2 regions of the Streptomyces sp. NPDC001492 genome follow, and region 2 is predicted to be linked to the other one. Evidence: riboswitches for the same ligand, from Rfam matches in the RefSeq annotation. Region 2 holds a riboswitch; the other holds the start of a gene.

Region 1 (10,795 bases), on a different contig from region 2:
CGCAGCCGGTCCAGCACCCGGGTGCCGACCATCCCCAGACCGACCAACACGATGTGGCCGTTCACACCGTCGTCGGGCGGATGGCTCGCCGAGGCGGTGCGGAAGGCCTCGGTGGCGTTCATGGTCGCGGCGACCACGAGCGGGAGCACGGCCAACCCCACGAAACCGGCGAGGAGTTGCAGCACCCGCCGGGCCACCGACTCCTCGGTGGCCGGGTCACCCATGGTGAAGATGTCCAGCAGCGGCAGATAGAAGTTCTTCCACCACGGATGCTCGTCGGCGAAGAGCGCGGTGGCGGTCGCGAGCGCGAGGACGACCGCCGTCAACGCCCCGTAGACGGCCGCGAGCTGGTGGGAGAGGAAGACCTTCCACGGCAGATGCGCGAGCCGCGCCCGAAGCCACCGCCGGGGATGCACGCGCCGGGCGCGGGCGGTCGCTTCGGAGGCGTGGTGGGTGACCTCCTCCAGCATCAGCCGGCCGTGCGTGGACTGCCGGTGGTGGGCGGTGCGGGCGTCGGGCAGCAGCTGGGTGCCCTCCTCGCCGGGCGTCTCGGCGCTGTCCTGGCTGGCCGGGTCGTCCTGGTGGGCGCCGGACAGGACGGCCAGAGTGGCCAGGTCGGTGACGTTCGACGGGGACCCCGCGGGCCGTACGACACCGCGAAACACCTTCCCCTCTACCTGGAGGGTGTGGCCGTGGCCTACTGCGGCGGCCGCCACCAGCTCCGGTACGGCGGTGTCGGCGTCGGAGAGCACCGTGGTGGAGGTGTCCTGGGCGGGGGCGTCGCACAGCCCGGCGGCCCGGTCCAGCAGCCGCTCCAGATGGTGGCCGCGCTCGCGGTTGAACATACGGACGACCAGCCGCACCGAGGGGTTGATGGTCCGGGCGAGCAGCGCCGCCGTCATGTTGACCTGGTCGTCCCGGTAGGTCAGGGCGAGCGCGGCGGCCCGCTCGACACCCGCCGCCCGCAGCGCCCGCTCGTCGGGGCGGACGGAGAGGTGCAGCTCGACCGGGGAGTGCGGGTCGTCGTGCAGCGCGGCGATCTCCGCGCCGCGCTCGTCGCTCGCGGACGGCAGCACGACGGTGACGATCTCGCCGCACACGGCGTCCAGTTCGACGGCGAGCCGGTGTGCGAGGGCATCGTCGCCACAGATCACCATGTGCTGCGATCTCGGGCCGGGCGGTATGCGGATGGGGAGAGTCGACGTCACACCAGGCAGAACGCCGCCGCTCGCGAGGGCAGTTCCAGCGGGACACCGCCCACTACCCAAGACTTCGCCAAGAGCATGCCAACAAACTCCGTCCTTTCCGTCGCACGACCCGGTCGGCCGCCACAGCACAGGGCAGGAGCGGCGACCCTGTCTTGACGTGCGCGGGGCGGACAGGGTGAAAGCGGCGTACTGGCCACGGCCGTGGCGACCTTCGCCCACCGTCGGCGCATCCCCCCGTCCCTCCTGGTCGTCGCCGGCCTCGTCGTGGCCCTGCTGCCGGGCGCCCCGAGATCGAGACAAGCCCCGAGATCATCGGCCTGCTGGCGCTGCCCCGCTGCTGCACGCGAGCGCGGGGGACTTGTCCTGGCGCGAGCTGCGGGCGGTGTGGAAACCGGTCGGGATCCTCGCGATCGGCCTGGTCCTGGCGTAGGCGGCGGCGGTCGGCGCGATGGCCTCGCTGGGTGACGCCGCTGTCGTGGCGGATGGCGTTCGTGCTGGGCGCGGTCCTGGCCAGTACCGACCCGGTGGCGGTCACGGCACTCGGCAGACGCCTGGTGCCGCCCCGGATCCAGGTCCTGGTCCAGGCGGAGAGCCTGTTCAACGATGCCACCTCGCTGCTCCTCTTCCGGGCCGCGGTGAGCCTGGCCGTGGCGTCCGCCGCGGCGGACTGGGCGCGGCGGGCGGCGAGTTCGCCGTGCCGGCGGGCGGCGGCACACTGATCGGGGCGGCCGTGGCCCACGTCGTCACACTCATCCGGCGGCGCACCGAGGATCCGGTCCTGGAGACGGTGATCGCCCCGGTCACGCCGTACGCCGCCCATGTTCTGGCCGAGGCGGCCGACACCTCCGGCGTCACCTCGGTACGGGGGCCAGGCTGAAGCCCTGCACGACGAGGGTGACGACCACGACCGAGGTGGTCAGGACCAGCACCAGGGGGCGGTCCGCGAGCGCCGAGCCGCTGCTGGTGGTCACCGGGATCGGGAGGGCCGCGGCGAGGGGGACGACGCCCCGGGTGCCCGCCCAGGTCAGCGCCATCGGGACCCGTCAGTTCATGGGGCGGATGCCGCCCTTGCGCTGTACCACCGCCGACAGGGGAGCCGGCCACAGCAGCCGTACGGCGATCAGGGTTGGTCCGCCGCTCGGGCCTCGCCCTCGAACCCGACCACCGAGCGCGAGGAGGCCGCGGCCGGCTGCCGCCTCGCCCACGCGGCATGCGCCGCCTGGAAGAACTCTCCACGCTCGAGGCCGTCCCCGACGTCGTGCTCGACCGCCTCCACCTCGGCCTCACCGCCCGCCTCGCCGACGCCCGCGACCGCCTCACGCAGCACACCGGCCAAAGGGCCCCGGCCGAATCCACCGACCTGGTCTACCGCGAGCTGCGCCGCGACGTCATCGCCTTCCAGGCGGTGGAGCTGCAGCGCCTGTACGACGCACACGTCATCAGCGACACGACCCGCAGGCGGCTGCAGCGGTCGTTGGACCTGGAGGAGGCCCGCCTGACGGACATCTGAGCCATGACGCTGGGTGTCCGGTCCTGATCGTCGAACCCCAACCCCCGGACAGCCCAAACCACCGCAAACCTCCCCAGAAGCTGCCTTCCTGGGCCCCGCTTGAGCCGAGCAGCGAGTCTTAACGGAAGATTGACGCCGTCGCCCCCCTCATCCGTGGGCCCTTGCGTCACTCTCCGCTTACGCTGGTGCCGCCGTCCGCGTGATGGCCGGAATCCACACGCTGAGCCGCACCTCAGGAGCACGCCGATGGCCACGACCGAGCACCCGCCTCCCAGTCGCCTGCGCGCCTGGATGCTGGAGGGCCTGTCCGACATGGGCAAGGGCATCCAGCAGGCGCCGCACGCCCAGCCGGAGCCCCCGCACCAGGGGCAGCGCTGGTACCGCGTGATGTGCCTGACCGGCGTCGACTACTTCTCGACACTCGGCTACCAGCCCGGCATCGCGGCGCTGGCGGCCGGCCTCCTGTCGCCGGTGGCGACCATCGTCCTGGTGATCGTGACGCTCGCCGGTGCCCTGCCGGTCTACCGCCGAGTGGCCGAGGAGAGCCCGCACGGCGAAGGCTCGATCGCGATGCTTGAGCGGCTGCTGTCGTTCTGGAAGGGCAAGCTGTTCGTCCTGACCCTGCTCGGCTTCGCCGCCACCGACTTCCTGATCACCATCACCCTCTCGGCGGCTGACGCCTCGACCCACCTCGTCGAGAACCCTCACCTCACCAGCACCCTGCACGACAAGCAGATGCTGATCACGCTCATCCTGGTCGCCCTGCTCGGCGCGGTCTTCCTCAAGGGCTTCCTGGAGGCGATCGGCGTCGCGGTGGCACTGGTGGTGGTCTACCTCGGCCTCAACGTCGTCGTCGTGGCCGTGGGCATGTACCACGTGATCACCGCGGGCCATCTGGTCACCGACTGGACCAGCGCCCTGACCACGGAACACGGCAACATCTTCGCCATGATCGGCGTCTCGCTGCTGGTCTTCCCCAAGCTGGCGCTCGGCCTCTCCGGCTTCGAGACCGGCGTCGCGGTCATGCCGCACGTCCAGGGCGACCCGGGCGACACCGAGGAGAACCCGCGGGGCCGCATCCGCGACACCAAGAAGCTCCTCACGGCCGCCGCGCTGATCATGAGTGTGTTCCTGATCGCGACGAGCTTCATCACGACCGTGCTGATCCCGGAGAAGGAGTTCAAGTCCGGCGGCCAGGCCAACGGACGCGCCCTCGCCTATCTCTCGCACGAATACCTGGGCAACGCCTTCGGCACGGTCTACGACATCTCGACCATCGCGATCCTCTGGTTCGCCGGCGCCTCCGCCATGGCCGGCCTGCTCAACCTGATGCCCCGCTATCTGCCCCGCTACGGCATGGCGCCGCACTGGGCCCGCGCCGTGCGCCCCATGGTGATCGTCTTCACCCTGATCGGCTTCCTGGTCACCTGGATCTTCGACGCCGATGTCGACGCCCAGGGCGGCGCCTACGCCACCGGCGTCCTGGTCCTGATGTCCTCGGCCGCGATCGCGGTGACCATCGCCGCCCGCCGCGCCCAGCAGCGAGGCTGGACCATCGGCTTCGGAGTCGTCTCCGCGGTCCTCCTCTACGTCACCGTGGCCAACGTCATCGAGCGCCCGGACGGCGTCAAGATCGGTGCCTGCTTCATCGCCGGCATCATCCTGGTCTCGCTGCTGTCCCGGCTGGCCCGCGCCTTCGAACTGCGCGTCACCAGCGTGACGCTGGACGACATGGCGCAACGTTTCATCCGGGACATGGCCAGCCGCAAGATCCGCTTCATCGCCAACGAGCCCGACCGGCGCGACAAGGCCGAGTACCGCGACAAGATCGAGCAGATCCGGAACGACAACGACATCCCTGGCGAGGACTTCGTCTTCGTCGAGGTCACGGTCCTGGACCCCTCGGAGTTCGAGGCCGGCCTGACGGTTCGCGGCGAGGTCCTCCACAACCGCTACCGGGTGCTGACCCTGGAGTCCTCCTCCATCCCGAACGCGCTGGCGGCCCTGCTCCTGCACGTCCGCGACACCACCGGGTGCACCCCGCACATCTACTTCGAGTGGACCGAGGGCAACCCCTTCGCCAACTTCCTGCGCTTCTTCCTCTTCGGCCAGGGCGAGGTCGCCCCGGTCACCCGAGAGGTCCTCCGCGAGGCAGAACCGGACCGCGCCCGCAGGCCCCGCGTCCACACGGGCTGACACGGGTCTGTGCCCCTCCCCTGAAGGACGGCCGGGCAACTCCGCGCGACCGCGCCACGGAGGCGCCCCGAAGGGGCGCGGGGAACTGCGCGACCGGCCACGACGACGCCGCAGACGATCAACAGCAGCTCGAGGCACCCCGCGGCGCAGCCGCATACCGGCATCGACGGGCAGGGGCCCGCACCCCCCGAATCCCCGTCACCCACCCTCGTCCACCAGGCCCCGTTCCGCGCCCTATCGTGACCGCATGCAGAGCTACACCATCGGCCAGGCCGCACGACTGCTCGGCGTGAGCCCGGACACCGCACGCCGTTGGGCCGACGCCGGCCGGGTGGCGACCCATCGCGACGAGGGCGGCCGACGGCTCATCGACGGCCGGGACCTGGCGGCCTTCTCCGTCGAACTCGCCAAGGCGGCCAGCACCGAGGAGGAGACCTCCTACACGTCGGTCCGCAACGCCTTCCCCGGCATCGTCACCGCGATCAAGCTCGGCGACGTGGCGGCCCAGGTCGAGATCCAGGCCGGCCCGCACCGCCTGGTCTCACTGCTGACCCGCGAGGCCGTGGAGGAACTCGGCCTCGAAGTCGGCATGGAGGCGACGGCTCGCGTGAAGTCGACCAACGTACACATCGACCGCACCTGACCCACGAACAACTCCCCTGATCTGCGCACCGCAAGAGACCAGCGGCGAGGGTCAAGGCGACGCATAAACGCGCATACCCGACACAACACCCCATCGGGGCTACCGTGGGCCCGGGCACAAAGCCCCCAGTCCCCACCCCTGCGAGGCGTTCCGCATGAGCCCCATGAGCCTGAGCATCCGCAACCAGATCCCCGGCACGGTCACCGCCATCACCTCCGGCACGGTCATGGCCACCGTCAAGGTCCGCCTCACCGGCGGCCAGGACCTCACCGCGGCGATCACCCTCGAGTCCGCCGAGGAACTCGGCCTCGCCGCGGGCACCGCCGTACGCGCCCTGGTGAAGTCGACGGAGATCGCCCTGGCCACCGCCCCGGTCGAGGGCCTGTCCATCCGCAACCAGCTGCCCGGCACGGTGACCGGCGTGACCACCGGCGGCGCGATGGCCTCCGTGAAGGTCGCCGTCGACGGCGGCGAACTGACCTCCGCGATCACCAAGGACGCCGTCACGGACCTCGCCCTGACCACCGGCACACCCGTCGTGGCCCTGATCAAGTCGACGGAGATCTCTCTCGCGACGGCGTAACGGGAAAGGGCCCCGCCGAAGCGGGGCCCTCCTCCACGACCACTGCGTCAGTCGTCGTACGCGTCCAGCGGCGGGCACGAGCACACCAGGTTCCGGTCGCCGAAGGCCTGGTCGATCCGGCGCACCGGCGGCCAGTACTTGTCGGCGGCCGACACCCCGGCCGGGAAGACGGCCTCCTCACGCGAGTACGCGTGCTCCCACTCCCCACCGAGCGCGCCCGCGGTGTGCGGCGCACCCCGGAGCGGGTTGTCCTCGGCCGGCCACTCACCCGCCCCGACCTTCTCGATCTCCGCCCGGATGGCGATCATCGCCTCGCAGAACCGGTCCAGCTCGATCAGGTCCTCGGACTCGGTCGGCTCGATCATCAGCGTGCCGGCCACCGGGAACGACATGGTCGGCGCGTGGAAGCCGTAGTCGATCAGCCGCTTGGCGACGTCGTCGACGCTCACGCCCGTCGCCTTGGTCAGCGGCCGCAGGTCGATGATGCACTCGTGCGCGACCAGCCCGCCCGGACCGGTGTAGAGCACGGGGTAGTGCGGCTCCAGCCGCTTGGCGATGTAGTTGGCGCTCAGCACGGCCACCTGCGTGGCCCGCTTCAGCCCCTCGCCGCCCATGAGCCGCACGTACGCCCACGAGATCGGCAGGATGCCCGCGGAACCCCAGGGAGCCGCGGAGATCGGCCCGACACCCGTCGCCGGTCCCGCGGCCGGCTGCATCGGGTGGTTCGGCAGATACGGCGCCAGGTGCGCCCTCACGCCCACCGGCCCGACGCCCGGACCACCGCCGCCGTGCGGGATGCAGAAGGTCTTGTGCAGGTTCAGGTGCGAGACGTCACCGCCGAAGTGCCCCGGCTTGGCGAGCCCCACCAGGGCGTTGAGGTTGGCCCCGTCGACGTACACCTGCCCGCCGGCCTCGTGCACCTGCGCGCAGATGTCGGCGACATGCTCCTCGAACACACCGTGCGTCGAGGGGTACGTGATCATCAGCACCGCCAGCTCGTCACGGTACTGCTCGATCTTCGCCCGCAGGTCCTCGACGTCGATCTCGCCGTCCTCGGCGGTCTTCACGACGACCACCTTCATCCCGGCCATCACGGCGCTGGCGGCGTTCGTACCGTGCGCGGACGACGGAATCAGGCACACGGTGCGCTGCTCGTCCCCGTTGGCCCGGTGATATCCGCGTACGGCGAGCAGTCCGGCCAGCTCGCCCTGCGATCCGGCGTTGGGCTGCAGGGACACCTTGTCGTACCCGGTGACCTCGGCGAGCCGCTCCTCGAGCTCACGGATGAGGGTGAGGTAGCCCTGCGCCTGCTCGGCGGGCGCGAAGGGGTGCAGCTGCCCGAACTCGGGCCAGGTGACCGGCTCCATCTCGGTGGTCGCGTTGAGCTTCATGGTGCAGGAGCCCAGCGGGATCATGCCCCGGTCGAGCGCGTAGTCACGGTCGGCGAGCCGGCGCAGGTAGCGCAGCATCGCGGTCTCGGAGCGGTGCTGCTGGAAGACCGGGTGGGTAAGGTAGTCGTCGGTGCGCAGCAGTCCTGCGGGCAGGGAGTCCTCGGTCGTCGCGTCCAGCGCCTCGATGTCGCCCTCGACCCCGAACGCGGACCACACGGCGCCCAGTTGGGCTCGCGCGGTGGTCTCGTCGCAGGCGATCGACACGTGGTCGGCGTCGGCCAGGTGAAGGTTGACGCCGTTCTCCCGTGCGGCGGCCACCACCTCGGCGGCGCGGCCCGGCACTCGCACGGTGAGCGTGTCGAAGTAGGAGCCGTGCACGACCTCGACACCACCGGCCCGAAGCCCCGCGGCGAGGATCGTGGCGTACCGGTGGGTGCGCCGCGCGATCGCCTTGAGCCCCTCGGGGCCGTGGTACACGGCGTACATCCCCGCCATGACGGCGAGCAGCACCTGGGCCGTGCAGATGTTGCTGGTGGCCTTCTCCCGCCGGATGTGCTGCTCACGGGTCTGCAGCGCGAGCCGGTACGCCTTGTGCCCGTCCGCGTCCACGGACACGCCCACGAGCCGCCCGGGCAGGCTGCGTGCGAACTTCTCGTGGACCGCCATGTAACCCGCGTGCGGCCCGCCGAAGCCCATCGGCACACCGAAGCGCTGTGTGGTCCCCACCGCGATGTCCGCGCCGAGCTCCCCGGGCGACTTCAGCAGCGTCAGCGCCAGCAGATCGGCGGCGACGGTGACGAGCGCGCCGAGCTCGTGCGCCTGCTCGATGAGCGGCTTGAGGTCGCGTACGACGCCGGAGGCGCCGGGGTACTGGACGAGCACGCCGTTGATCTCACGCGCGGCGACCTCGGCCGGAATGCCGTCGCTGAGGTCGGCGACCACGACCTCCACGCCGGTCGGCTCGGCGCGGGTCTCGATCACGGCGATGGTCTGCGGCAACACGTCCGCGTCGACCAGGAACAGGCCCTTCTTGTTCCTGCCCATGCGCCGGGACAGCGCCATCGCCTCGGCGGCAGCCGTCCCCTCGTCGAGCAGGGAGGCTCCGGAGGTGGGCAGCCCGGTCAGATCGGCGACCATGGTCTGGAAATTGAGCAGGGCCTCGAGCCGCCCCTGCGAGATCTCGGGCTGGTAGGGCGTGTAGGCCGTGTACCAGGCGGGATTCTCCATCACATTGCGCAGGATGACGGGCGGGGTGAAGGTCCCGTAGTACCCGAGCCCGATCATGGAGTCGAGCACCTGGTTGCGGTCGGCGAGCGAGCGCAGCTCGGCCAGCACCTCGGCCTCGGTACGCGCACCCGGCAGTTCCAGCGCATCCGAGTTCTTGATCACATCCGGCACCGCGGCGGCGGTGAGCTCGTCCAGCGAGCCGTATCCGACGTGTGCGAGCATCTTGGCCCGCGCCTCATGATGGGGCCCTATGTGGCGCTGCTCGAACGGGATTCCCTGTTCGAGCTCGGAGAGCGGAATGCGATGGGCGGTCATTGCGGAGGCCTCCTGGTCAGACACGACCTTCGAGGGGCACCACGGCACGGGTACCCGGACGGCCTCCCCCTCTGTCATCTCAACCTGAGAGCTTCACCGGATCACCCGAGGGCGTCCGGCTTTCACCGTCGGTGAGAGCGGGAGCTGTCGACACCCGCCCTGCTTTCCAGAGTGACCTCGTCCGCGCGGTACGTGAGCCTGAGAGATTCCGGGGAGGATTTGCTCCTTCGGCGCCTCCGATGATGTCTGGAGGACTCTCCCGCACGGTGTCAGCAGCCGCTGTCAGCCTACCAGCGAGCACAACATCCGATCCTTCGAGTGGCCGCCATCACCAATGTGCTCTTTTGTAGTGCTTACGGATGAGTTGCGACCAAGTGGAGGGCCCGTGCAGACCGACATCGATCCGCGCAACCTGATCGGCCGCAAGGCGTTCGACCGCAACGGCACCAAGCTGGGCACCATCGACGAGGTCTACCTCGACGACGCGACCGGTGTGCCGGAGTGGGCCGCCATACGCACCGGCCTTTTCTCCCGGGACGCCTTCGTCCCCCTGGAACCAAGCGAACTGATCGAGGGCACCCTCCACGTCCCCTTCGACCGGTCCCTGATCAAGGACGCCCCCGACTTCGGGGTCGGCCGCCACCTCTCCCCCGAACAGGAGCTCCAGCTCTACCACCACTACGGTCTGGACATCCCCGCTCCTTCCCCCTTCCCGGACCACGACTTCGGCAAGCTGGCGGGCACGGAGGACGCGGACGCCTAGAGCCTGCCCATCGGCCCTGACACGCCCTCACCCCTGCTGCCGCAATGGTGGAAGGATCCCTGGCCACGTCGTCGTCGGTCACCTGCGGGCAGATCGGGCCGGACGGGGCGCCCGAAGGCGGCGGACACCTCGTCCGCGAACTCGGCGAGGCGCCGGGGCTCACCCCGCCCGCATACCGGCGCTCCGCGGCATGCACCGCAGCAGCGGCTGACGCCACGGCCTCCTCCGCCTTGCAGCTGCACGATCCCTCCCCCGCTCTCGACTTCGCTCAGGCGGGCCCCATGCCCCCTCGGGGCGGCGGCAAGGCGTAGTTCCCTGCGGCCGACCTGATCCAGACGACAGGCACCTGCCCACTCCTGCCACCGCGCCGGGCCCCCGCGCGGACCGGCACGCCCCCCGCTCAGGCGCCGACCCCGTGCACGGAGGCCCCGGGTCTCGCCGCCACCAGCGGCAACGGGTCCGCCGGCTCCAGCTCAGGGTCGTCGGTGCGAAACGTCCGGACCCGTCCCGGCCCCGAATCCGGCGTCTCGAAGCGCACGGTCACCCGCCCGAGCCCACTTCCCTGCACCCACCCGTGCCCGAACTCGGCATGCCGCACATCGTGCCCGGCGGGCCAGCGCCGCTCGACAGCCACCTGCTGCTCCTCGACGGGCTCCTCGTCCGTCTCGTCCGCCGCATGTTCCACGCCTTCCCCGGCGGCCTGCGCGAACAGGTCCTCCTGCGTGTAGTCGGCCAGCCCGCTGACCCCGACCCCCAGCAGCCGCACACCCCCCGTGGTGTCCACCGAATCCAGCAGCCGGGCGGCAGCCTCCCGCACCACCCCCGGATCGTCCGTGGGCCCGCGCAGCGTCTCGGAACGGGTCAGCGTCGAGAAGTCGTAGCGCCGCACCTTCAGCACGATGGTCCGCCCCGAAAGACCCGCACCCCGCAGCCGCCGCACACACCGGTCGGCCAGCCGC
Region 2 (10,795 bases):
GTCGCGAGCAGGACGACCAGCACCATGATGAGTACGGCGAACAGGCGCCGGATGAGATAAACAAGCACTGTGCTCGGCCCGGCGGCGGCCGAAGGCCCCCTTGTGAGGAGCCTCCGGCCACCGCCCAGGCCATCACCTGCCCTTCGGACTGGCGGGTTTCGGCGGCAAGGGTCGGGTCACTTCAGGATGCGGCGACTACTTGACGACGCCCAGGGACACGTAGTCGTAGCGGCCGCTGTAGGCGGCGGACGAGTAGATGTTCGTCACGCGCGGACCGCGCCACGAGATGTTCTTCTCGTAGATGAACGGCATCCAGTCGGCGTTGTCGATGATCCGCTTGTTCAGCTGCTCGTACAACGACGTGGCCTTGGCCTTGTCGGTCGTGGCGATCGCATCGTCGAAGATCTTGTCGATCTGCGGGTCCTTGAGCTGCGACTCGTTGTAGTTGCCGTTCGGCACGAGGAAGCGGCTGTCGAACAGCGGCTGCGCGTAGCCCTGGCCGGTCGAGAAGTCCGGGCCCCAGCCGCTCATCACCATGCCGTAGCCGCGGTCCTTGGTGACCTTCGGCGAGCCGGTGATGCTGGAGGCCTGGGCACCGTCGATGGAGTCGACCTCCAGCTTGATGCCGACCTTGCCGAGAGCGTTCTGCAGGGCCTCGGCGGCGTCGACCTCACCCGGGTTGTTGGTCCGGGCAGTGATCTTGGTGGAGAACCCGCTCGGCTTACCGCACTGCTTCAGCTCGTCCTTCGCCTTGGCCACGTCCGGCTTGCCCTTGCGGGCGAGGATGCCGTACGGGTCGTAGTTGTTGTAGCCCGGGATCGACTTCGGGAAGATCGAGGTGGCGATGTCACCGCCGGCGACCGCGCCGCCACGGGTCTGCTGAAGGCTGGCGAAGTCGGTGCCGTAGAAGACGGCCTTGCGGCAGTGGACGTTGTCCAGCGGCTTCGCCGGGTGGACCAGGGCCACGTAACGGACGAAGGACGTCTGGATGTTGTCGATGTCCGCGCGGTGGTCCTCGACAGCGGTGACACGGCCCGACTGGGTCATGCCCGTGCCGTTGACGTCGATGTCGTAGTCGCCCTCCATCAGCTTCTTGTCGTTCTCCTCCAGGTTGGCGGAGACCGTCACCGTGATCTTGTCCGGGAGGGCCGGACGGATCGGGTCGGAGGCCTTGTTCCAGGCGGTGTTGCGGACCAGGACCGTGCTCTTGCCCGGGTTGTACGACTGGATCTTGTACGGGCCGGAGGAGAACGGGTGCTGGGTGTACTTGGCCCCCGTGTCCTTGCTCGCCTTCACCGGCGCGCCGCAGGGCATGGCGAGGAACTGCTCGAAGTCACCGTTGGGCTTGGGCAGGTGGAAGACGATGGTCTGGTCGTCGGGCGTCGAGATCGCCTTCAGGCCCAGCTTGTCCTTGGACGTGTCCTTGTACGGACCCTTGTACTCGCCCTTGGGGTCGAGCGTGTTCTTCAGATAGCCGGGACCGCCGGTGATGACGTCGGTCGCCCAGGCGCGCTCGATGCCGTACTTGATGTCCTTGGAGGTCAGCTTGGAGCCGTCCTCCCAGGTCAGTCCGGAACGCAGCTTGTAGGTGTAGGTCTTGCCGTCGCTCGACACCTGCCCGGGGCCGGTGGCGAGGTCGCCGACCAGCTTGTTGGACGCCGCGCCCGGCTTGGTGTCGTAGGTGACCAGGGTGCGGGCGTAGTACCGCGAGAAGTCCCAGCTCATGCCGTAGTACTGGCGCTGCGGGTCGAGGGAGTCGAAGTCCTGCTTGCCGATGAACTTCAGCGTCCCGCCCTTCTTGGTGGACGCGTTGACGACCTTGTTCAGAGCGGCGTTGTAGCCGGCTCCCTTGTCCTTGCTGTCATTGTCGCTGCCGCCGCCGCACGCAGTGGTGCTCACCAGCGCCGCGACAACGAGGGCCGCGCCAGCAGCGAGCCGCCGCTTCGGGAAACCTGTGGGCATTTTCTCGTAACCTCCGAGATTCGCGGTCCCGGCCTCGGCCGAAGAACCATGGAGAAGAGCCACCTGACGATGCGGCAGGGGCAGATCGTGGATCAGCGCGTTCCCTTGGGATCCAGCGCGTCGCGCAGGCCGTCACCGAAGAGGTTGAAGGCCAGGACGGTGATGAAGATCGTGACGCCCGGGAAGACCATGAACATCGGGTCGTGCTCGTAGGTCTGCAGCGCGTCGCGCAGCATGCCTCCCCAGGACGCGGTCGGCGGCCGGACACCCGCGCCGAGGAAGCTGAGGGCCGCCTCCGTGAGGATGTTGGTGGGGATCATCAGGGTCGCATAGACCAGGATCGGCGCGACCAGATTGGGCAGCAGTTCCTTGAACAGGATGTGCCGGCTGCCGCCGCCCAGGCTTCGCGCGGCCTCGACGTACTCGCGCTCCCTGAGGCTGAGTGTCTGCCCACGGACGATACGGCCCACGTACGGCCAGCCGAAGAAGCCGATGACCAGGACGAGTACGGCAACCCGCACGCCCGTGCCGGTCAGGCCCAGCAGATCGTCGGGCAGCACCGAGACGAGGGAGATGATGAACAGCAGCTGCGGGAAGGACAGGAACACGTCCATGATGCGGCTGATCAGCGAGTCGACCCAACCGCCGAAGTAGCCGGCGACGATACCGAACAGGGTGCCCAGCACCGTCGCCACCACGGCGGCGAGGAAGGCCACGAGGAGCGAGATGCGAGCGCCGTAGACGATGCGGCTGAAGACATCACGCCCCTTGTTGGGCTCGACGCCGAACAGGAAGTCGCCGCTCACACCGCCCCAGGCGCCCTGCGGGAGGTTGGTCAGGGGGTCCAGCTTGTCCTGGTGGAACTCGTTCGGGGGGTGGCCCAGCAGGGAGACGATCAGCGGGGCAAAGACGGCGACGAGCACAAGGAGGAGGACCGTCACACCGCCCGCCAGAGCCAGCTTGTCCTGCTTCAGGCGCCTCCAGGCGATCTGCTTCAGCGACCGGCCCTCGATCTTCCCGGCTCCCGCCTCCACGGGATCGGCAGACGCAGTCGGGTCCGCTTCCGCGGCCATGTCATGCAGTGGCGCCGTCATCTGGACAGGGACCCCTCTCAACCGGCGGTGGCCGGCCCACACTTGCCGCTGGTAGCGGCGCCAATCAATCCGTTTGCACACAGGGGCGTACCCCTTGAAGGGGGAGTCTTCAACGCTTGCGCAATCAGGTGCCAGCCTTGACGGCGAATGGATGCGCAACCGTGATGCAGGCTGCGGTTTCCCGTTATGCGGACAGCGAGTAGCGCCGACGGTACGCGAACTGACTGAAGCGCGATCCGCGTGACCTGAATCACAGCATGGAGATGGCTTGTCGGTTTTGGGTCTTTGGTCAACAACTGCCCGAGGCGCAAGTCGGGACATTCACTGCGAGTTGCTCGCGCGTTGACTCCTGCAAACGAGAGGAAATGAGCGTGCCTTGAGGCGGTGGGGCTCTCCCTTCCCCAATGCCATGGCAGCACACGGATGTTGAGACCTGCGCTCCTCATCGTTGATCCGACGCGCTCAGGGCGTGATGCACCTTTTGTGCAGTTGGTCGGGCGCAAAAGAACGGGGAATCCGACCACACGCAGGAGGTTCACCGCGAGCGGTGCGGCGCAGCACCAGCGCATCCGGCTGCACCACCTGGCCCGGAAGCAGACGGTGGCCAAGTACGGGTGGAGCGTTCCCGACTGCGCCAAGACGCGGGTCGTCTGGAAGCGCGAGGACGTATAGCGTCCGCGCGACTGCCCATCGACAGTCGCCGTGACGGCGCATGAAGCACAGGAACGGGACTCCGCACCGCGGGCGGGGTCCCGTTCTCGCTGTCCGGGCACCGCCGCCCGGGGCATGCGAGCAGGGCTTCGGCGCAGTCGCGTGACGTCCGATTCGCCGATGCCCCGGGTACGTCCCTGAAGCGGGATGTCTTTCCAGGGAAGGGACTTCGGCTGCCGGCGCGTACACCGCGTGGGTCTCGCGGGCACTGGCAGATCATCACGAACCGGGCATCAGGCGAATACGTCGAGGCCCCGCCTGTCACCCGATCAGGGGCCACGACTGAAAGTGCCGCGTGTTTGCCGATTCTTTTACCGATACCGACTGATTCTCTTACCGCTACCGGCTACGGCCTGTTGATGCTCCCGTATCAATTCCCTGAATTCTCCCTACCGGCAGGAAGGGGGGGAATTTACCTCAGGAGAACCTCAAATTTCGCCGGCACGCCTTGTCATGCGCACGGTTCTGCCTCTAGGTTTCCACTGCGCCCAACGGGGGTGCCATGAGAGAAAGAGCGGCAATGCGCAAGGTAGTTGGTCTGGCAACAGCACTTTCATCCACCGTTGCACTCACAGCCATCGTCGGGACGGGAACAGCTATGGCTGCCCCCCGGGGGTGCCCGCCGGACGTCGCTGTCGGCATCACCGCGCACCACACGCACTTCATCGGCAGTGCGAACAAGTTCAAGGACGGCAAGGGCGGCACCATCTCCGTGAGCGTGACCAAGGCGGGGACCCTGTCGGCCAGCATTTCCGCAGGGGCCGAGGTGTCCGTCTCTGACGTCATCGCCTCCGCCAAGGTTTCCGTAAACAGCACCATCACCAAATCCGTCGCCGTGACCGTCGGGCACACCTACTCGCACAACATCTCGTCGAACAAATACGGGCACGCGTGGTACGGCACGTGGGGATACAGCGTCGACTGGCAGAAGACCCGCGACAGGCCCGACTGCACGCAGCAGGTCCTGGACAGCGGGACCGCCATCCTTCCCGTCAAGGAAGTCGGCTGGCGGTACTGGGAAACCTCTTCCTGAACCCCCCAGCACAGCGCCGTGCCACGCGTGACGGCGCAACCCCGGCACCATCGCATTGGTGGTACTGGTGAAAGGCTGCAACGGGCCGACCACCCGTTGCCAGAACCTGTGGATGCGCGAGAGCGCGCCGAAGCAAGGCACAACGCGTGAGAACGGGACCCCGCACCGGTGCGGGGTCCCGTTTCCTTTGCTCTCGTGCTCAGTATCCGCCCCGCACCGGCGGGTAGCCGTACCCGCCCGCCGGAGCCTGGGCCGGAGCGGCCGCGTGGGCCTCGCGGTCGTAGAAGGGGCGGGCGCTCGCGCGCATCCACAGCGCCACGGGGTCGTACTCGTCCGACATCGCCACCGTCGACACCGGCAGTCCGTCCGGGACGGCGCCGATGGACTGCTGCATCATCGCCCGCACCGAGTCCACCGCGGGCGGGCTGGTGTCGTACACGTCGAGCCCGATGGCGAGGTACGGCGCCCCGAGCGCCGGCTGCACCCAGGCGCGGCGCAGCGAGCGGACGGCCGGGGTGCGGTGCGCGTTCTGCGCGAGCAGGGCGTAGAACTGCGGGATCTCGATCGTGGGTTCCGACATCCGCAGCGGTCCGGCCGCCTGGCGCTCCAGACCGGTGGCGATACGGCGGAGGTCCAGCCAGGGAATGCCCACGCCGCCGCCCGGGGCGTGCGGGTTGAGCCAGAGGCCGAAGTGGTCGGGGTACAGGGTCCGGGCGACGTCAAGGCCGTCGACCACCTCGTACGACCTGTTCCAGCCGCTGGCCGAGAGTTCCTGGGCGGAGGTGACGCACGGGGCGTAGCCGTAGCCGTCGACCTCCATGTTTCCGTACTGGGCGTCCGGGGAGCCCGCCTGGCCGTGCCACAGGAGCATCCAGACCTGGCCGGAGCCGGGGGTCGCGAGTGCGCGGAGGAGTGCCTCGTAGGCGTCGTAGCGCCCTGGCGTCACCTGGCGCAGCATGTTCTCGACCGTCCCGGTCGTGGTGCTGGCGCTCACGTGTGTGCCCCTTCTGGTGGTTGCCCCGCGTATGCCAACAGCTTAAGCGCCCGGGAGCTCGGGATTTGGTGGTCCGTTCCCCCTGGCAGCACTTACAGGTGATCCCTCGTGTAGAAGGGGCGCACCTGTTCGCGCATCCACATCGCCACCGGGTCGTCCGTCACGTCCAGGAGGACCAGGTTGACCGGCCACTGGGTGGGGATCCTGGTGATGGCGCGGCTCAGGGCCTCCAGGGGGAGGGCTCTGATGTCACCCTCCCGCTGGGAGAGTTCGACGCCCACGAACATCACCGGGTCCGCCGTCTCGACGGCGGCGAGGCAGCGGCGGGCCGTGACGACCACGCCCGTCTCGGCGAACTCGGCGGAGGCCGCGGCGAGGAAGTCGATCGGGTCGTCCTGCCAGTCCGGCTCGAAGAGCTTGACCCGGCCGCCGGAGGCGGGGCCGTCCAGCGGGGTGCGGCCCACGCGGCAGAGTTCGGCGACGGCGGCCGGCGGGAGCGGAATGCCGATCACGCCGTCCGGGTTCACGGCGAGACCGACCTGCGGGGGCAGTCCGCGGGCGAAGTCGACGGCCGGGGCGATCGTGTACGCCATGTGGGAGCCGACGACCTGCCGGAACTGCTCCTCGGAGCTGAAGACCGGCACAAAGGCCTGGCCCTCGATCTCCAGCGTGGGCAGGTCGAGGGGGCCGCTGTTCAGGTCACCGCCGTTCGGCAGCGGCACCCAGAGGAAGCTGCGGCCGAGCACCTCGAGGATCCGGCCGCCGGCCGAGGGTATGCCGAGGGAGGCCGACAGCACCTCCTCCAGCTCGTTGCCGGGCCATCCGCCGTGCGGATGGGGGTGCGCCTGCATGGGAAAGTCCGCGGGGAGATCCGCTGCGAAGTCCATCTGTGTCCGACCGCCTGCTGAGAACCACTGCTGTGGCTGGAAAGGCTAGCGGGTGGGGCGGACAAAGGGGGTGGTCCGTGCGTCAGCCCGCGAAACCGATTCTGCGCAGCACGTCCGCCGCGTCCCGGTCCAGCAGCACCGCCGAGCCGACGCCCTCGGGCAGGTCCCCCCGCTCCACCGCGCGGATCAGCCGGGCCGCTGCCGTGCGGTGGCGCAGGAAGGCGTAGCGCGAGACGCCGCGGCCGCGCTCGCGCTGGCCGTCCAGGGCCGTGCCGGGCGTGACGTCGAGCAGCAGCAGATGAAGGGTGCCGCCGCGGCGGCGGGCCTCGCGCGCCAGCCAGCCGCGCACCCAGGCCTGCGTACCGCAGTCGTGCACCACGACCCCTTCGCCGCTGCGCAGGGCGCGGCGCAGTCCGGCGTAGTGGGCGAGGCGGACGAGGGGGCGGTAGACCCCGTAGGGCAGGAAGCGGGGCGTGCGGGCCTCCCAGCGGTCGCGGGCGTCCTGGGAGTCGATGCGGAGGCCGCGGACCGCGCGCTCCATCAGCGTGGACTTGCCGCTGCCGGGCAGGCCGGTGACCACCACGAGGTCACGGGGGCCGAAGAGCAGGGCGTGCGGGCTGTGCCCCGAGCGGTCGCGCAGGTCGCGGACCACGGGTGCCGTGCGGGTCCCCCCGCGCGAGCGCAGCCGAGCGTGGGGGCCGCGTGCGTCCCCGGCCGGCGCCACGGGCTGCTCGGGCAGCGCGACGGCCGAAGTCGTGGCGTACACCGTGGTCCTGTTCACCGTGATCGTCCTCCCTGCGGGGTCAGGAAAGGTTCTCCCCATCTAATGTAAAGAGAAGGTAATGCACGATCTCTCGCGGTTCCGTTCGGTTCCGGCCACAGCCCAGTTACAAGATGGGGCCCTGCCGCAGACGGACGAGGCGTGCAATGATGTGCGCGCCAACTGCATACCGGCCGCTTGAATCCGCGCGGGAGAGTCCCCGGCAGTACGTCTGTGTCGCTGGGGCGCCGAAGGAGCAAGTCCCTCCCTTGAATCTCTCAGGCCCCGTTACCGCGCGGGCGAGGCACATCTGAAAAGCGGGCCACCGGATCCGGTGGTCCCACCCAAGGTGCAAGCCATGACTTCATGGCGAACCTCTCAGGTTCCGATGACAGATGGGGAGGAACGACCTCGCCCGTCTGCATTCGCCCTGGGAGACGACCGTCCGATGAGCAGCACCGCACCCCGTCACACCGCGCTCGATGCCCTGCATCGCTCGCTCGGTGCGACGATGACCGACTTCGCCGGCTGGGACATGCCCCTGCGCTACGGCTCCGAGCGCGACGAGCACCTCGCCGTACGCACGAAGGCCGGGCTCTTCGACCTCTCCCACATGGGCGAGATCACCGTCACCGGCCCGCAGGCCGCCCAGCTCCTGAACTTCGCCCTGGTCGGCAACATCGCCTCCGTCGGCGTCGGCCGCGCCCGCTACACCATGATCTGCCGGGCCGACGGCGGCATCCTGGACGACCTGATCGTCTACCGGCTCGGCGAGACCGAATACATGGTCGTCGCCAACGCCTCCAACGCCCAGGTGGTGCTGGACGCGCTGGTGGAGCGTTCGGCCGGCTTCGACGCCGAGGTGCGCGACGACCGGGACAACTACGCGCTGATCGCCGTGCAGGGCCCCGAGTCCCCCGGCATCCTGAAGTCGCTCACCGACGCCGACCTCGACGGCCTCAAGTACTACGCCGGCCTGCCCGGCACCGTCGCCGGCGTCCCCGCCCTCATCGCCCGCACCGGCTACACCGGCGAGGACGGCTTCGAGCTCTTCGTCGCCCCCGGTGACGCGGAGAAGCTGTGGCAGGCGCTGACCGAGGCGGGAGCGCCCCTCGGGCTGGTGCCCTGCGGGCTGTCCTGCCGCGACACCCTGCGCCTGGAGGCGGGCATGCCGCTGTACGGGCACGAACTGTCCACCTCGCTCACGCCGTTCGACGCCGGGCTCGGCCGGGTGGTGAAGTTCGAGAAGGAGGGCGACTTCGTGGGGCGCGAGGCGCTCCAGGAAGCGGCCGCCAGGGCTGCGGAGAACCCGCCGCGCGTCCTCGTCGGCCTGGTCGCCGAGGGCCGTCGGGTCCCGCGCGCCGGGTACGCCGTCGTCGCGGGCGGCGAGGTGATCGGTGAGGTCACCTCCGGTGCCCCCTCCCCCACGCTGGGCAAGCCGATCGCGATGGCGTACGTCGACGCGGCGCATGCGGCGCCCGGCACCGAGGGTGTCGGCGTGGACATCCGGGGCAGCCACGAGCCGTACGAGGTCGTGGCGCTGCCGTTCTACAAGCGCCAGAAGTAGACACTGACCGAGACTGGGCGAGGGGGCGCCGTCCCCGGACGTGACCCCGCGCACATTTTCGCTGCTCACACGCGTTTTCAGCAGTCCCCGATTCATCAGCACTCCACCGCGTACAGGAGAATTCAGGCCATGAGCAACCCCCAGCAGCTGCGTTACAGCAAGGAGCACGAGTGGCTGTCGGCCGCCGAGGACGGTGTCTCGACGGTCGGCATCACGGAGTTCGCGGCCAACGCGCTCGGCGATGTCGTCTACGCCCAGCTTCCCGAGGTGGGCTCCGCCGTGACCGCGGGCGAGACCTGCGGCGAGCTGGAGTCGACCAAGTCGGTCAGCGATCTGTACTCCCCCGTCACCGGTGAGGTCACCGAGATCAACGAGGACGTGGTGAACGACCCGTCCCTGGTCAACTCGGCCCCCTTCGAGGGCGGTTGGCTCTTCAAGGTCCGCGTCACGGAGGAGCCGGCCGATCTGCTCTCCGCCGACGAGTACACCGCCCAGAACGCCGGCTGAGGAGCCGTAGACGCATGTCCGTACTGAACACGCCCCTGCACGAGCTCGACCCGGACATCGCCGCCGCGGTCGACGCCGAGCTGCACCGCCAGCAGTCGACGCTCGAGATGATCGCCTCGGAGAACTTCGCGCCGCTGGCGGTGATGGAGGCCCAGGGCTCGGTCCTGACCAACAAGTACGCCGAGGGATATCCGGGCCGGCGCTACTACGGCGGCTGCGAGCACGTGGACGTCGCCGAGCAGATCGCCATCGACCGGGTCAAGGAGCTGTTCGGCGCCGAGTACGCCAACGTGCAGCCGCACTCGGGTGCCTCCGCCAACCAGGCCGCGCTGTTCGCGCTGGCCCAGCCCGGCGACACCATCCTGGGCCTGGACCTGGCACACGGCGGCCACCTCACCCACGGGATGCGGCTGAACTTCTCCGGCAAGCAGTTCAACGTGGTCGCCTACCACGTGGACCCGGCGACGGGGCTGGTCGACATGGCCGAGCTGGAGAAGCTGGCCAAGGAGCACCGCCCGAAGGTGATCATCGCGGGCTGGTCGGCGTATCCGCGGCAGCTGGACTTCGCCGAGTTCCGCCGGATCGCCGACGAGGTCGAGGCGTACCTGTGGGTCGACATGGCGCACTTCGCGGGCCTGGTCGCGGCCGGGCTGCACCCCAACCCGGTGCCGTACGCCGATGTCGTGACCTCCACCACGCACAAGACGCTGGGCGGCCCGCGAGGCGGCATCATCCTCGCGAAGCAGGACTTCGCGAAGAAGCTGAACTCCTCGGTCTTCCCGGGCTTCCAGGGCGGCCCGCTGGAGCATGTGATCGCGGCGAAGGCGGTCTCCTTCAAGGTCGCCGCGAGCGAGGACTTCAAGGAGCGGCAGCGGCGTACGGTGGAGGGTGCGCGCATCCTGGCCGAGCGGCTGACGGCGGCGGATGCCCGCGAGGCCGGGGTGAACGTGCTGTCCGGCGGCACGGATGTGCACCTGATCCTGGTCGACCTGCGCGAGTCCGCGCTGGACGGGCAGCAGGCCGAGGACCGGCTGCACGAGGTCGGCATCACGGTCAACCGCAACGCCGTCCCGAACGACCCGCGCCCGCCGATGGTCACCTCGGGGCTGCGGATCGGCACCCCGGCGCTGGCCACCCGCGGCTTCACCGCGGAGGACTTCGCCGAGGTCGCGGACGTCATCGCCGAGGCGCTGAAGCCGTCGTACGACGTCGAGGCGCTCAAGGCCCGGGTCAAGGCGCTTGCCGACAAGCATCCGCTGTACCCCGGTCTGAACAAGTAG

The links. A riboswitch is a leader RNA that binds a small molecule or an ion and turns the genes downstream of it on or off. The one in region 2 is predicted to bind glycine.
Region 1: it holds a riboswitch for glycine, as region 2 does, so the genes downstream of both, gcvP (aminomethyl-transferring glycine dehydrogenase) here and gcvT (glycine cleavage system aminomethyltransferase GcvT) in region 2, are expected to answer to the same signal.

What each region holds. Positions count from the first base shown of each region.
Region 1 covers NZ_JBSFHW010000023.1:9,765-20,559, reverse strand. The annotation lists gene ACWC1K_RS27320 (NAD-binding protein) at 1-1,157, opposite strand, end outside; gene ACWC1K_RS27315 (cation:proton antiporter domain-containing protein) at 1,670-1,927, shown strand; gene ACWC1K_RS27310 (hypothetical protein) at 1,939-2,085, shown strand; gene ACWC1K_RS27305 (hypothetical protein) at 2,060-2,242, opposite strand; gene ACWC1K_RS27300 (hypothetical protein) at 2,419-2,718, shown strand; gene ACWC1K_RS27295 (amino acid transporter) at 2,965-4,914, shown strand; gene ACWC1K_RS27290 (TOBE domain-containing protein) at 5,162-5,557, shown strand; gene ACWC1K_RS27285 (TOBE domain-containing protein) at 5,721-6,140, shown strand; gene gcvP (aminomethyl-transferring glycine dehydrogenase) at 6,188-9,073, opposite strand; glycine riboswitch at 9,250-9,345, opposite strand; gene ACWC1K_RS27275 (PRC-barrel domain-containing protein) at 9,459-9,836, shown strand; gene ACWC1K_RS27270 (hypothetical protein) at 9,881-10,147, shown strand; gene ACWC1K_RS27265 (DNA polymerase IV) at 10,237-10,795, opposite strand, start outside.
Region 2 covers NZ_JBSFHW010000040.1:88,558-99,352, forward strand. The annotation lists gene ACWC1K_RS37950 (ABC transporter permease) at 1-68, opposite strand, end outside; gene ACWC1K_RS37955 (ABC transporter substrate-binding protein) at 196-1,962, opposite strand; gene ACWC1K_RS37960 (ABC transporter permease) at 2,055-3,056, opposite strand; gene ACWC1K_RS37965 (hypothetical protein) at 3,540-3,728, shown strand; gene ACWC1K_RS37970 (hypothetical protein) at 4,288-4,800, shown strand; gene ACWC1K_RS37975 (enhanced serine sensitivity protein SseB C-terminal domain-containing protein) at 5,000-5,794, opposite strand; gene ACWC1K_RS37980 (enhanced serine sensitivity protein SseB) at 5,887-6,681, opposite strand; gene ACWC1K_RS37985 (AAA family ATPase) at 6,764-7,468, opposite strand; glycine riboswitch at 7,641-7,745, shown strand; glycine riboswitch at 7,746-7,846, shown strand; gene gcvT (glycine cleavage system aminomethyltransferase GcvT) at 7,890-9,008, shown strand; gene gcvH (glycine cleavage system protein GcvH) at 9,138-9,515, shown strand; gene glyA (serine hydroxymethyltransferase) at 9,530-10,795, shown strand.